One region of the Streptomyces sp. NPDC008317 genome, then DNA from elsewhere that is predicted to be linked to it. Evidence: riboswitches for the same ligand, from Rfam matches in the RefSeq annotation. Region 1 holds a riboswitch; the other holds the start of a gene.
The links. Region 1 has a riboswitch for cobalamin ahead of ACFY9V_RS05385 (cobalamin biosynthesis protein). Riboswitches for the same ligand answer to the same signal wherever they lie in the genome.

Region 2: another riboswitch for cobalamin. It lies ahead of metE (5-methyltetrahydropteroyltriglutamate--homocysteine S-methyltransferase); the one in region 1 lies ahead of ACFY9V_RS05385 (cobalamin biosynthesis protein).

The regions. Positions count from the first base shown of each region.
Region 1 is NZ_JBIBFQ010000002.1:51,750-59,271, reverse strand. Features, by position in the region: gene ACFY9V_RS05390 (cobyric acid synthase) at 1-982, opposite strand, end outside; gene ACFY9V_RS05385 (cobalamin biosynthesis protein) at 979-2,064, opposite strand; cobalamin riboswitch at 2,224-2,353, opposite strand; gene ACFY9V_RS05380 (hypothetical protein) at 2,469-2,744, opposite strand; gene ACFY9V_RS05375 (inorganic phosphate transporter) at 2,799-4,049, opposite strand; gene ACFY9V_RS05370 (class II aldolase/adducin family protein) at 4,246-4,908, shown strand; gene ACFY9V_RS05365 (prolyl oligopeptidase family serine peptidase) at 5,093-6,208, shown strand; gene ACFY9V_RS05360 (hypothetical protein) at 6,377-7,522, shown strand, end outside.
Region 2 is NZ_JBIBFQ010000003.1:633,273-640,794, forward strand. Features, by position in the region: gene ACFY9V_RS12410 (alpha/beta fold hydrolase) at 1-16, shown strand, start outside; gene ACFY9V_RS12415 (Gfo/Idh/MocA family oxidoreductase) at 13-1,110, shown strand; gene ACFY9V_RS12420 (hypothetical protein) at 1,147-1,500, opposite strand; gene metE (5-methyltetrahydropteroyltriglutamate--homocysteine S-methyltransferase) at 1,757-4,066, opposite strand; cobalamin riboswitch at 4,231-4,453, opposite strand; gene ACFY9V_RS12430 (undecaprenyl-diphosphate phosphatase) at 4,594-5,439, opposite strand; gene ACFY9V_RS12435 (TerD family protein) at 5,609-6,184, opposite strand; gene ACFY9V_RS12440 (LCP family protein) at 6,337-7,522, opposite strand, start outside.

The sequences.
Region 1 (7,522 bases):
ACTCCAGCGCCCGCACGGTGCCGCGCGTGCCCGGCAGCACCACGAGGTCGGCGTCGGCCAACTCCTCGGCCCGGTCCACGAACCGCACCACCACCCCCGGCTCCGCCGCGAGCGCGTCCACGTCCGTGAAGTTCGACATCAGCGGTACGGCGGCCACCGCGACCCGCAGCAACTCCGCGCCGTGCGGCGGCGCGACCACCGATTCATGGGCGGCGCGCGGCGACACGCTCCCCCGAACTCCGCCCCGGGGGACCCCCAGCCCGTCCTCCTCGTCGATGCCCAGGCCGTGGGCGAACGGCAGCACGCCGAGCGTCGGCCGGCCGGTCAGCTTGTGCAGCATGTCCAGACCCGGCCGGAGCAGCGAGACGTCACCGCGGAATTTGTTGACCAGATAGCCCGCGACCAGCGCCTGGTCCTCGGGCGCGAGCAGCGCCGTCGTCCCGAAGAAGGACGCGAAGACGCCGCCGCGGTCGATGTCGCCTACCACGACCACCGGCAGTCCGGCCGCGCGGGCCACGCCCATGTTCACGATGTCGGTCCTGCGCAGATTGATCTCGGCCGGGCTGCCCGCGCCCTCGCAGATCACCGCGTCGTACCGGCCGCGCAGCTCTTCGAGGCAGCCGGTGACCGTGCCCAGCAGATCGGCCTGCCGTCCGCCGTGGTAGCCGCGCGCGCTCAGTTCGCCCACGGCCTTGCCCAGCACCACGACCTGGCTGCTGCGGTCGCCGCCCGGCTTGAGCAGCACCGGATTCATCAGCGCCGACGGCTCCACGCGGGCGGCCTGCGCCTGCATCGCCTGTGCCCGGCCGATCTCAGCGCCCTCCCGCGTCACGAACGAGTTCAGCGACATGTTCTGCCCCTTGAAGGGGGCCACGCGTATGCCCTGCCGCACCAGCCACCGGCAGATCCCCGCCGTCACCACGGACTTGCCCGCGTCCGAGGTCGTCCCGGCGACCAACAGGCCGCCCCCGAGGGCCGTCACGAGGTCCCCCCGGCGCCGGAGAGGGACCGCGCCCGGCGCGACACCGTCGGACTCCACCCTCGTGCGTCCCGCCGCCGCGGCGGACGTACCCCCACGCCGACGGCACGTCCCCCGAAGGGCCGTTCCCCCGGCCGGCCGTGGCCCGGCGCCGAGCCGCCCCGTATCGCCGCCGTCAGGACGGAGAGCGCCGCCGCGGCGGCCGAGACCCGCCGCGACAGCCGGACGGCCCTCGCGATGTCGGCCGGGGCCGGGGCCGGGTGTTCGGCGCCCAGGACGGCGCGGTGTTCGGTGCGGCCGGCGTAGGAGAGGGTGCCGCCGAGACGCAGGCGCAGGGCGCCGGCGAAGGCGGCTTCCACGGGTCCCGCGTTGGGGCTGGGGTGCGCGGCGGCGTCCCGGCGCCAGACGCGCAGGGCGGTACGCGGCGAGGGCCCGGCGAGGACGGCGAGCGCGGCGGTGAGGCGGGCGCCGGGGTAGCCGACGACGTCGTCCAGCCGCGCGGCGGCCCAGCCGAACCGCAGGTGGCGCGGCGACCGGTGACCGACCATCGCGTCGAGCGTGTTGACGGCGCGGAAGCCGACCAGCCCCGGCACCCCGCCCCACGCGCCCCACACCAGGGCCCCGACGACCGCGTCCGAGGTGTTCTCCGCGACCGACTCGACCACGGCGCGCGCGATCCCCGCCGCGTCCAGGGAATGCGGGTCGCGTCCGCACAGGTGCGGCAGCCGGGCGCGCGCCGCCTCGATGTCCCCGGCGTCGAGCGCGGCGGCGACGGCCCGCGCCTCACGGGCCAGTGACGTCCCGCCCAGCACCGACCAGGTGGCGGCGGCGGTCAGCGCGACGCGGAGCGCGACGGAGGACCGTACGGCCCGGTCGGCCAGCGCGGCGGCACCCACCGCGCCCCCGGCGCACAGCACGGCGTACACCGCCCCACTGCCCCGGTCGTCACGCCACATCCGGCGCTCCAACGCGCCCGCCGCGCGCCCGAACACCGCGACCGGATGGCCGCGACGCGGGTCGCCCGCGACGAGATCGCCGAGAAAGCCGAGTGCGGCGCCGTACGCGAACACGCGATCGGCACGCACCGGTTCAGCCCGCGTCCACGCCGTCCAGGTGAAGTGCCGGACAGGGTGGCGTACTTGTGCGCACCTGCGTGCGGTGGTCCGTGACGAGTCGAGCGCAGCCGGGCATGGCAGAGGTCCTCACTCAGGGTCCGCGCCCTGGTTCGACGTGACCGGCGGTGAGAGTCTCCTGGCTCCCGGATCTACGCACTCCCGGCCTTCCAACCGGATTTCCGGCCGTGACGTACGGGTTGGGAGTGCACTCCCCGGTGACAGTGGCGGGACCGCGCCGGATTCGCACCGGACTTCCTCTCCTGCCGCCGCATGGCCTCCGCAGTCCACCACGTGCGCGCAGGCAGGTCAACTCACCGTTGACCTGGGAAGACGGAGTGTGGCGAGGTCCACATCCGCCGCCGAAACCCGTGAGTTCAGGCCACGATCAGATAGATGCCGTACGAGACCGCCGCGGCGCACACGGCGAAGCAGGCGTAGCCGCCGGTCCGGGCGAGCAGGGCGCCCCCGTGCGAAACGGAGCCGGACCCGGCTGCGGCGGGGGAGCCGGAGCCGGAGCCGGAGTCGGACGCCGGAGCGGAGCCGTGCTTGGTGAGGCCGACGATGCCGAGGGTGAACAGGCCGACCAGGCCCACGGTCGCCACGAGGGTGACGCCGAAGACCGTGCCGAGCGCGTGCCAGTCGATGCTCATGAGGGGGTCCCTGGGTCCTTGAGGTAGAGCGGGGAGGCGCGGGGGAGGGGCAGGTCAGGCCGTGGCGGGTGCGCCGGGAACGGTGTCGGAGGGGGCGCCGGGCGCGACGGTCCCGGCGGGCGGCGGGATGACGGCCGCGATGGCCGCGGTGACCGCGCCCTGCGGCTCGACCGCCGCGTCCGGACCGGCGGCCGGGTCGCCGTCCAGGTCGTTGACGTTGGCGTGCGTGACCGGCTTGCGGCGCGACGCCGTACGGATGACCGCGCACACGGCCAGGCCGAGGACCGCCACGGCGGTGACGCCCCAGGTGCCCTCGTCGGCCAGCAGCGCGGCGCCGGCCGCGACCAGGCCGGCGGCGGGCAGCGTGAGCCCCCACGCGGCGACCATGCGGCCCGCGGTGCTCCAGCGGACCACCGCGCCCTTGCGGCCGAGGCCCGCGCCCATCACGGAGCCGGAGCAGACCTGCGTGGTGGACAGCGCGAAGCCGAGGTGCGAGGAGGCGAGGATGGTGGCCGCGGCGCCGGTCTGGGCGGCGAAGCCCTGCTGCGGCTGGATGTCGGTGATGCCCTTGCCCATCGTGCGGATGATCCGCCAGCCGCCGATGTACGTACCGAGCGCGATGGCGCTGCCCGCCGAGACGATGACCCACAGCGGCGGGTCGGCGTGCGGGGCGACGACGCCGCCGGTGATCAGCGCCAGCGTGATGACGCCCATCGTCTTCTGCGCGTCGTTCGTGCCGTGCGCGAGCGAGACCAGGCCCGCGGAGGCGATCTGGCCCGCCCGGTAGCCCTTGGAGGTGGCCTCGGGGTCGGCGTGGCGGCCGATCCGGTAGGTGAGCCGGGTGGCGAGCGTGGCGGCGAGACCGGCCACGATCGGCGCGGCGACGGCCGGGATGAGCACCTTCATGACGACCGCCTCGCCGTGCACACCGTGGGTGCCGACCGAGACGAGGGTGGCGCCGATGAGGCCGCCGAACAGGGCGTGCGAGGAACTGGACGGGAGTCCGGCCAGCCAGGTGAGCAGATTCCAGACGATCGCGCCGACGAGCCCGGCGAAGATCACTTCCGGTCTGATGCCGGAGGACTCGTCGATGATGCCGCCGGAGATGGTCTTGGCGACCTCCACCGAGAGGAAGGCGCCGACGAGGTTGAGCACGGCGGACATGGCCACCGCCGTCTTTGGCTTGAGTGCGCCGGTCGAGATGGTGGTGGCCATCGCGTTGGCGGTGTCGTGGAAACCGTTCGTGAAGTCGAACACGAGTGCGGTGACGATCACGATTCCGATCAGGAGCGTGATGTGTTCCATGTACCCAGGCATTCGTTTGATCGGACAGTGGCGAGGCGACCGTACGGAGAGCGGATGAACGGAAGATGAACTGACGGCGGCTTTGTGGTGCCGGAGCGGTCGGGCGGCCTCAGTCAGTATCAAGCCGATCCGGCCGATCGGACCCCTCGGGGAGGCGATCCGCGCCCGCCGGGGGCCGGGCGGTGATAATGCCCGTGTGCAGGACTCCTTGGAGAAGGCTTGGTCGGACGTGGTGGACACCGCCCGGCGCACGGTCGCCGACGGGCTGGTGGTCGGCACCTCGGGCAATGTCTCGGCCCGCGTCGGCGATCTCGTGCTGGTCACCCCGACCGGCGTCCCCTACGACCGGCTCGGCCCGGCGGACGCCGTAGTGGTGGATCTCACGGGCCGCCGCCTCATGGGGGAGCTGCGGCCGACCAGCGAACTGCCCATGCACCTGGCCGTCTACCGCGCCACCGACGCCCGCGCGATCGTGCACACCCACGCCGCGCACGCCACCGCCGTCTCCACCCTCGTCGACAAGCTGCCCGTCATCCACTACATGGCGGCGGCCCTCGGCGGCCAGGTCAGGGTCGCGGACTACGCCACCTACGGCAGTGAGAGGCTGGCCACCGCCGTCCTCAAGGCGCTCCGCGACCGCACCGGCTGCCTGATGCGCAACCACGGCACCCTCGTGTACGCCGACACCCTCGACAAGGCGTACGACAACACCGCCCAGCTGGAGTGGATGTGCCGCGTCTGGCTGCTGGCCGGATCGGCCAACGGCCACGAGCCCCGTACGCTCCCCGGCCGCGAGCTGGCCAAAGTCGCGGAAAAGCTGCGCGGCTACGGGCAGGGCGCGCCGGAGCCCGCCGACTAGACGACTCGGGCCGCCGCTTCTCCACCGTCTCCACACACGCTTCTCCACACACGCTTCTCCCCGCGCCCGCCGCGCCCGGCCGCCCCGCACCCGCCGTCCGCCCCCCGTACGCCACTCGCCCCTACGTCACCCGGCCGCCGCCGTCGCCTGGCCGCTTTCGGCCGACGCGTTCACACTGGAAGAGATGCGTACCCGAACCGCGGTGGCCATGGCAGCCACCACCGTGCTGGGTGCCGGAACGGCCGCGCTGGCGGCCGGCCGGTACGGATCCCGCTTCGCCCTGAGGCCGTCGCTGAGAGGCCCGGTGCCCGAGGGCGACGTGACGCTGCACAGCGTGACCGCGGACCAGGTGGTGCTCACCCGCACCCTGTCCTCGGCCCGCCCCGGCGTCTGGGGCCTGACCGGCGACGATCTGCACGCCGCCGTCGGCGACGTGCTCGACCTGACCCCGTACTCGGTGACCCGGCGGCTGCTGAGCGTCCAGCACGGCGCCCTCACCCCCGGCGCCCGGGTCCGGCTGACCCCGCAGGCGTGCGCGGGCGACCCCGGCAGCGCCCTCGGCCTGGACCACACCGAGGTCCTGCTGCGCGGCGAACTCGGCCCGCTGCCCGCCTGGTTCGTGCCCGGCGCCCGCGACACCTGGGTGATCGCGGTGCACGGCCTCGGCGCCACCCGCGAGCACCCGCTGAACGTGGCGACCGCCCTGCACGCCCACGGCCTCCCGCAGCTCCTGCTCGCCTACCGCAACGACCCCGGCGCCCCCGCGTCCCCCGACGGCATCGGCCACCTCGGCGCGACCGAATGGCGCGACCTCGACACGGCGATGCGGTACGCGGTCGAGTACGGCGCCCAGCGGCTGGTGCTCTTCGGCTGGTCCACCGGCGCCACGATGGCCCTGCACGCGCTGGCCGGGTCCCCGGTACGCGACCGGGTCAGCGGCCTGGTGCTGGACTCGCCGGTGCTCGACTGGGAGGCCACCGTCCGCGCCGCCGCCGAGTCCAACGGCGTCCCCGACGCGCTGATGCCGCTCGCCGTCCGCGCCGCCGAGGGCCGTACCGGCCTGCTCCCCGAGCCGGTCGCCGCCGCGGCGGACCCGGCGCGGCTGACCGTTCCCACCCTGCTCGTGCACGGACCGGGCGACACCCTCGCCCCGTGGGCCGCCTCCCGCGAACTCGCGGCCCTCCGAGCCGACTTGGTGACCCTCCACACCGTGCCCGACGCGCCGCACGCGGCGATGTGGAACGTCAACCCGGCGGACTACGAGGAGACGTTGCGGCGATTCCTCACACCACTGATGTGACCGGTGTCAAGACCGCCCCATCAGGGTGAGAGCCGCCCCGGAAACCCCCGCTGAGCTGCGATAACGCGCGCCCGAAGGGGCCCGGAAGAGCGCCCCCGGGGCACCCTTGTAGATCATCGGGCCGGGTTCCGTTTGGGATTATGGGCGCTCACCGGAGAGACTTCTCCAGTGACGTCCCGTAGCCCGCGAGACACTCCGCTCCGCCTTGTCCCCCGACGGCCGCTCACCGCCGCCCGCCGGACCGCAACGACGCGCCGGTCCAGACCCCCGCGGCCGCCCGAGGGCACGCCGCCGCTGCCGCAGCTCGCCCGGCTGGCCCGCGCCGAACTGGCCGACGCCGCACGGCTCGCGCGCTGGGCCGGCACCGGCCCCGGCACCGCGGGACCGACCGGCATACTGCCCGACGACGCCGCCGCGCAGGCCGCAGCGGCGCTCGACCTGACCCGGCCCCAGATCCGTACCGCATGGGACCGGGCGCGGCTGTCGGGGCTGATCGAACTGCACGGCGGCACCGCACGGCCCGGCTGGCGGCTGCGGGCCTGGGACACCGACGACACCGCCGTGCTGCGCGGCTGGGTCGCGCTCTTCGACGCCTGGTCGCTGGCCCACCCCTTCCTGCCGGGCCCGCAGGCCGGCCCCGATCCGGCGCTGGTCGCCGAAGTCATCGAGGCCGCACCGCAGTTGCTGTCCTTCCTGCACCTGTCCAACGAGCCGGTGCCGATCGACACCCTGCTCGACCTGCTGCGGCAGCGCGTCGCGGAGCTGCGCGCCGAGCGGCACGAACCGCCCGCCGACGGCGCGGGCGACGCCCCCGATCCGCTGCCCGCGCTGCTCGACTGGACGCTGGACGCCGTCGCCCGGGTCGGCGCGCTGCGTCCCCGCGACCCCAAGCGCCCCGACGAGGTCACGCTCACCGCGATCGGTTCCTGGGCGGTGTGGGTCAAGCTGGAGCAGATCTGCGTGGCCGCGCAGGGCCCCGCGGGACACATGGAGCAGTCCGCCGAGACCATGCTGCGGGCCAGCGCCCGCCTCTCGCCGGGTCCGGCCCGCGCCGAGTACCGCGCCTGGCTGGCCGCCCGCCCGGTCGCGCTGGCCGTCGGCGAGTTGCTGGACACCGCGCGCGGCGACGACGCCCTGCTGCGCGGCCTCGCCTTCGAGGCGCTGCGCGTGGTCGGCGACCCCGCAGAGCCGGCCGTCCGCGGCGTGGTCGAGGAGCCGACGCTGCGCCCCTACGCGGTGCTGTGGCTGGCGGAGTTGGACGGCGGCGACCCGGACACCGCGACCGGCCTGCTGACCCGCGAGGAGGCCACCTGG
Region 2 (7,522 bases), on a different contig from region 1:
GGGGGGCACCGTATGACCCGGCCGGCCGGAGACCTTCCGTACCGTACGGCGCTGATCGGCGCGGGCAGCATCGCCGACGACGCCCATGTCCCCGCGATCCGGGCGCTGTCCGGGCAGCTCGACCTGGTGGCGGTCGCGGACTCCGACCCGGCGCGGGCCGGGGACTTCGCGGCGCGGCACGGCATCGCGCGCGGTTACGACGACCCGCTGGAACTGCTGGCCGTCGAACGGCCCGACCTGGTGGTGATCTGCTCCCCGTCGTTCACCCACACCGATCTGACGGTGGCCGCGCTGGAGGCGGGTGCCTGGGTCTACTGCGAGAAGCCGCTGTGCGGTTCGCTGGCCGACCACGACCGGATTCTGGCCGCGGAGCGCGCGACGGGCCGCTGCTGCGCGCCGGTCTTCCAGTGGCGGGCGGGGTCGGGCGCCGCGCACGTACGCGGTCTGCTGCGCGACGGTGTGCTCGGGCCGCCGCTGCTGGCGCTGTGCCAGACCACCTGGTACCGGGGCGCGGATTACTACGCGGCCCCGTGGCGCGGTCGGCGCGCCACCGAACTGGGCGGTGCCACCGTCACGCAGGGCATCCACGCCATGGACCTGATGCTGTGGCTGATGCCCGACTGGGCGGAGGTGAGCGCGCGGATCGCGACGGTCGACCGGGACATCGAGACGGAGGACGTGTCCCTCGCCCATGTCGCCTTCGCCTCCGGCGCGCAGGCGTCGATCGTGAACAGCGTCGTGTCGGCGCGCCAGGAGTCGTATCTGCGGATCGACTGCGCGCGGGCCAGTACGGAGCTGCGCCACCTGTACGCGTACGGCAACGAGCACTGGACGTTCACCCCCGCGCCCGACCGGCCGCCGTCCACGCCCGGCTGGGACACCATCGGCGCCGAGGTGCCCGCGCACCAGGCGCCGCAGCTCGCGGACCTGGTCGCGCGGATGCGGCGGGGCGAGCCGCCCGAGCACACGGCGGCCGACGCGCGCCGCACCACCGAATTCGTCACCGCCCTCTACAAGTCGGCCGCGACCGGCCGCCCGGTCCCGCGGGGCTCGATCGGCGCGGACGACCCCTTCCACCGGTCCTGGTGGGGCGCCCCGCCCTCTTCCTGACGGCTCCCGCGCTCCCCCGGCCCGCGCGCCGCGCCCTCACCGCCGGGCGGTGCGCGGGCTCCGGCGGCGCAGGTACTCGAGGAGCAGGACGTTGGCGAGGGCCGCGGCGATCAGGAGGACGACATTGAGCGTCGCACTGCCCGCGCTGAGCCAGGCGGCGTCGTCGCCGTCGGCGTTCGTGGTGGACGCCCACAGCCCGCCCACCCCCTTGAGCAGCGCGTAGCCGCCGTAGACGAGGACCAGTGCCGCGATCCCGAAGGGCAGGGTCACGGCCACGGCCAGCAGGTAAGGAAGGCTCGTCCCGGTGACGGCGCCGAGCACCGCCAGGACGGCCACGACCGCCATGTACAGGCCCTGGACGGTCCGCCATCCCCATGTCGCGCCGCGCATCGCCGTACTCCCCCCGCTGACGAACCACCACCGCACATGACTGTAGGCCCGGCGTGCGCGCGGGGAGCCGGGAGGGCCTCGCCATACGGGCCGGAGGGGCCATACGGGCCGTACGCGTCGCATACGCCGCACGCGCCGTACGCACACCGCGTCGAGCCGGGACAGGCGGCGGCGCGCCCGGCCGGGAGAGACGGCGAAGGCTCCGCGCGTCCCTCCCTGCCGTCGCGACCGCGTCACGCGGCCGTCGGCCGGAGCCTCACAGCTCGGCGCGCACCGTACGGGCCGCCGCCACCAGATTCTCCAGCGACGCCTTCGTCTCGGGCCAGCCGCGGGTCTTCAGGCCGCAGTCGGGGTTGACCCACAGCCGCTCGGCGGGGATGGCGAGCAGGCCCTCGCGCAGCAGCGAGGCCGCCTCCGCCGCGTCGGGCACCCGCGGCGAGTGGATGTCGTACACGCCGGGTCCCGCCTCGCGCGGGTAGCCGTGCGCGGCCAGTTCGGTGGCGACCTGCATGTGGGAGCGGGCGGCCTCCAGGCTGATGACGTCGGCGTCGAGGTCGTCGATGGCCTGGACGATGTCGCCGAACTCGGCGTAGCACATGTGGGTGTGGATCTGGGTGCCGGGAGCGACGGCGCCGGTGGTGAGCCGGAACGCCTCGGTGGCCCAGTCCAGGTACGCGGGCCGGTCGGCGGCGCGCAGCGGCAGGGTCTCGCGCAGCGCGGGCTCGTCGACCTGGATCACGCAGGTGCCCGCGGCCTCGAGGTCGGTGACCTCGTCGCGCAGGGCGAGCGCGACCTGCCGCGCGGTGTCGCCGAGCGGTTGGTCGTCGCGGACGAAGGACCAGGCCAGCATGGTGACGGGACCGGTGAGCATGCCCTTGACCGGGCGGTCGGTGAGCGACTGGGCGTACGACGTCCAGCGCACCGTCATCGGCTCCGGCCGGGAGATGTCCCCGGCCAGGACCGGCGGGCGCACGTACCGGGTGCCGTAGGACTGCACCCAGCCGTGCCGGGTGGCGAGGTAGCCGGTGAGCTGCTCGGCGAAGTACTGCACCATGTCGTTGCGTTCGGGTTCGCCGTGCACGAGCACGTCGAGGCCGGTCCTCTCCTGGAAGGAGACGACCTCGCCGATCTCGGCCCTGATCCGCTCCTCGTACCCCGCGGTGTCGATCCGGCCGGCCCGCAGGTCGGCGCGGGCGGCGCGCAGGTCGTCGGTCTGCGGGAACGAGCCGATGGTGGTGGTCGGCAGCAGCGGCAGGCCGAGCCGGGCGCGCTGGGCGGCGGCGCGCTCGGTGTACGGCTGGGAGCGGCGCCCGTCGGCGTCGGTGACGGCCGCGCTCCTGGCGCGTACGGCCGGGTCGCGGGTGATCGGGGAGGCGGCGCGGGAGGCGAGGGCGGCGCGGTTGGCGGCGATCTCGGCGGCGATGGTGTCGGTGCCCTCGGCCAGGCCCTTGGCGAGCGTCACGATCTCGGTGGTCTTCTGCGCGGCGAAGGCGAGCCAGCCCAGAATCCGGGGGTCGATGTCGCGTTCGGGCGCGGTGTCGAGCGGGACGTGCAGCAGCGAGCAGGACGCGGCCACGTCGACGCGGTCGGCGAAGCCGAGGAGGGTGGCGAGGGTGGCCAGCGACTTCTCGTAGTCGTTGATCCAGATGTTGCGGCCGTTGACGACGCCCGCGACGAGCCGCTTGCCCGGCAGTCCGCCGACGGCGGCGAGGCCGTCCAGATTCGCGGCGGCGGCGTCGGTGAAGTCCAGCGCCAGGCCCTCGACCGGGGCCTTGGCCAGGACGGGCAGCGCCTCGCCGAGCCGGTCGAAGTACGAGGCGACCAGCAGTTTCGGCCGGTCGGTGAGGCCGCCGAGGTCGCGGTAGGCGCGGGCGACGGCGTTCAGTTCGGCCGGGGAGCGGTCCTGGACGAGCGCGGGCTCGTCGAGCTGCGCCCAGGTGGCGCCCGCGGCGCGCAGGTCGGCGAGGACTTCGGCGTAGACGGGCAGCAGCCGGTCGAGCAGCGTCAGCGGCTCGAAGTCGGCGGCGACGCCGGGGGCGGGCTTGGCGAGCAGCAGATACGTGACCGGGCCGACCAGGACGGGCCGGGCGGTGTGGCCGAGTGCGGCGGCTTCCTTGAACTCGGCGACCTGCTTGGCGGAGTCGGCGGTGAAGACGGTGTCGGGGCCCAGTTCGGGGACCAGGTAGTGGTAGTTCGTGTCGAACCACTTGGTCATCTCCAGCGGCGCCACGTCCTGCGTGCCGCGGGCCATCGCGAAGTAGCCGTCGAGCGCGTCCGCGGTGACGGCCGACCGGTGCCTCGGGGGGACGGCGCCGACCATGACACTGGTGTCCAGCATGTGGTCGTAGTACGAGAAGTCGCCGGTCGGCACCTCGTGGACGCCCGCCTCGGCCAGCTTCCGCCAGTTCGAGCGGCGCAGGTCCGCCGCGGTCTGCCGGAGGGCGTCGGCGGTGACGCGGCCCTTCCAGTAGCCCTCGACGGCCTTCTTCAGTTCACGGTTCTCACCCTGGCGGGGGTAGCCGTACACGGTGGCCCGTGCTGCCGCGGCTGCGGACTTCGCTGTCACGGAAATCTCCTTCGCGAGATGACTCCTGGCCTCCCGGCGACGGGACGCGAGCGCGAAAGGGAGGTGACAGACCCGACGGACCCACAGTGCCCCGCAATGGCACCGGTCCGTCCGATATGCACGCCGACCCGCCCACGAGGTCACCGGGATATCCGTACGCGAACGGTCGCGTACGGGCGACGGGCAGGTCTTCGGACTCGCGGGCACGTCCGCCTGAGGCGGACACCTACTGACCGTCGCTTCCCAGGTCCGGTACGTCGGACCCAGTGCGTATGACGGCGGTCGTTCCCACTCACCGCTGCGGGGCAGTCCCGGATTCGCACCGGGTTCCCTCTTGCGACGCGACCGCCTGGCTGACGGACGCGAACCTGTCGCACCGGCCAGGCTAGAGCGCGGACCACGCTCCGGTCACGTCGGACCACATTCCGGACGGCGGCCCCGGCCCTGAACCGGTCCTGGCCCTGCCATGACGCGGCCCTGGCCCGGTCCTGACCCAGCCCTGACCCGGTCCTGGCCCGGTGCGCGCTCTAGCCGGAGGTGGCGCCCGCGCCCGCCGCGACCGCGCCCGTCGCCACCAGCGCGATGATGACCACGCCGAGCAGCACCCGGTAGATCACGAACGGCGTGAAGCTGCGGTGGGAGATGTACTTCAGGAACCAGGCGATGGCCGCGTAGCCGACCGCGAAGGCGATGACCGTCGCCAGCATCGTCGGGCCCCAGGCGGGCGCCGGGCCGCTGCCGAGCTTGAACAGCTCCAGGCCGCCGGAGGCCAGCACGGCGGGGATGGCCAGCAGGAACGAGTAGCGCGCGGCGGCCTCGCGGCTGTAGCCGAGGAACAGTCCGGCGCTGATGGTGCCGCCGGAGCGGGAGACGCCGGGGATCAGGGCGAGCGACTGCGCCAGGCCGTACCAGAGGGAGTGCCGGAAGGTCAGCTCGGTGATCGGCTTGGGGCGGCGCACGGCGCGGGTGCGGTCGGCGACCGCCAGGACGAGTCCGAACAGGATCAGGACGGTGCCGGTGATCCGCAGGTCGCGCAGGCCGTTCTCGATGGTGTGCTGGAATGCCGCGCCCAGGACGGCGATCGGGACCGTACCGACGATCACGAACCAGCCCATCCGCGCGTCGTGGTCCTTGCGGCGCTCGGGGTGGAACAGCGACGCGGTCCACGCCTTGACGATGGTGGCGATGTCGCGCCGGAAGTAGATCAGCACGGCGGTCTCCGTGCCCAGTTGGGTGACCGCGGTGAAGGCCGCTCCGGGGTCGTCCCATCCGGCGAGGACGGAGACCACGCGTATGTGCGCGCTCGACGACACCGGCAGGAATTCGGTCAGACCCTGCACAAGGCCCAGGACAGCGGCGGTGAACCAGGACACGGCGGGGTGCTCCGGGGAGAGTTCGAGGGGAGGGTGGGTGAAGCGGGCGACGGCGTGCGGAGTCCGGGCCGGGGACGCCCGAAGGGAATGCGGGCGGCCCCGGCCCGGCCGAGGACGTCAGCGGCCGACGCGGCGGCCGGCGTCAGAGGTGGTGACGCCGGCACCCACGTCAGATGTTGACGCCGAAGTCGGTGGCGATGCCCGCCAGGCCCGAGGCGTACCCCTGGCCGATGGCGCGGAACTTCCACTCCGCGCCGTTGCGGTACAGCTCTCCGAAGACCATAGCCGTCTCGGTCGAGGCGTCCTCGGTCAGGTCGTACCTGGCCAGCTCCCGCCCGTCGGCCTGGTTCACGATCCGGATGAACGCGTTGCGCACCTGGCCGAAGCTCTGGCCGCGCTTCTCGGCGTCGTAGATCGACACGGGGAAGACGACCTTGTCGACCTGCGGGGGCACGGTGGCGAGGCTGACCTTGATCTGCTCGTCGTCGCCGTCGCCGCCACCGGTCAGATTGTCGCCGCTGTGCACCACGGAGCCGTCAGGGCTGCCGAGGTTGTTGAAGAACACGAAGTGCTGGTCGCTGAGGACCTTCCCGCCCACGTCGCACAGCAGCGCGGACGCGTCCAGGTCGTAGTCGGCGCCCGTGGTGGTCCGTACGTCCCACCCCAGGCCGACGGTGACCGCGGTGAGTCCGGGAGCTTCCTTGCTCAAAGAGACATTGCCGCCCTTGGACAGAGTCACGCCCACGAAATTACCTCCGGTTGCTTGGGGGTTGTCGGTAGTCGGTTGTCGATCGCCGGTATGTCGTCGTCCGCGCGCGTCTGCCAGGTCAACGGCGTGCGCGCCACGACAGTTCCACGGTTGCGTAACAGCTTAAGCGTTACGGGTGTGTGCGCGGGTCAGTCGTCCGAGTCGGGCTTGGAACGGGCGGCGGCGTACGCCTGGGTCGGCGTCATCGGGACCCGGTTGATCTGGACGGTCCGGTAGCGGCTGACCTTGGCGCACGTGTCGGAGTCGTCGGCGGTCTGGGCGTGGGAGTTGCCCAGCGCCACCTTGGTGTCGGCGGGCGGCGCGGAGGACTTCCCGCCGGGGAAGGTGGTGCCGCTCGGCCAGTCCGCCCCGATCACGAGGGTGAGCCCGGCGACGGCGCCCTCCTTGAGGTGGGACGTCGCGATGCCGAGCGTACGGGCGACGGTCCCCGCCTCGGACCGCTGGCCGGGGCCGTAGGTCAGGGTCGTGGTGGCGGCGGGTGCCGGGGCGTTGCCGCCTGCGGTGGCCGGGTTGAAGCCCTTGCCGGTCAGGGTGTCGACGATCTCGGACGCGCGGCCCCCGATGCCGGTGCCGTTGCGCACCCGTACGGTGATCGCCGAGGCGGGGACGGACGTCGCGGTCGGGCTCGCCGACGCGGTCGCCGAGGCCGCGGCGGACGTGCCGCCCGAGGCGGTGGTCAGCGACTGGTCGTTGGCGATGGTGGCGAACAGCGTCTTCGCGCCGGGTCCGACCACCACCCGGTTGGGGTCGGTCGGGTCGGGCCCGGTCTGCATGGTGGTGAAGGTGATCCGCTTGGACGGGACCTTGTCGAGGTCGGAGGCCAGGCCGACCAGCTTGCTGATGCTGCCGAGGCCGGTGTCGACGGTCAGCGCCTTGGTCGCCGCGTTGGCGAGCTTGTAGACGGCCGCCGGGTTGGTGAGGGTGCCCGCGCTCTTGAACTTGCGGATCAGCGAGCTGAGGTAGATGTGCTGCGCGTACGTACGGCCGAGGTCGCTGCCGTCGCCGAAGCCGTGCCGCGAGCGGAGGAATTCCAGCGCCCCGACGCCCTTGAGGGTGTGGGTGCCCCGGGAGAGCTTCAGATGCGAGTAGGTGTCGTACACGTCGGCGTCCACACAGACCGACACCCCGCCCACGGCGTCGGACATGCTGACGACGCCGGAGAAGTCGACCTGGATGAAGTGGTCGATCGGAATTCCGGTCAACTTGTGGACGGTGGCCACCTGGCACGCCTGGCCGTACGTCAGGGCGCTGTTGATCATGCCGTGGTAGCCGGGGGTGGACGCGCCGGTCTTGGGATTCTCGCAGGCGGGCACG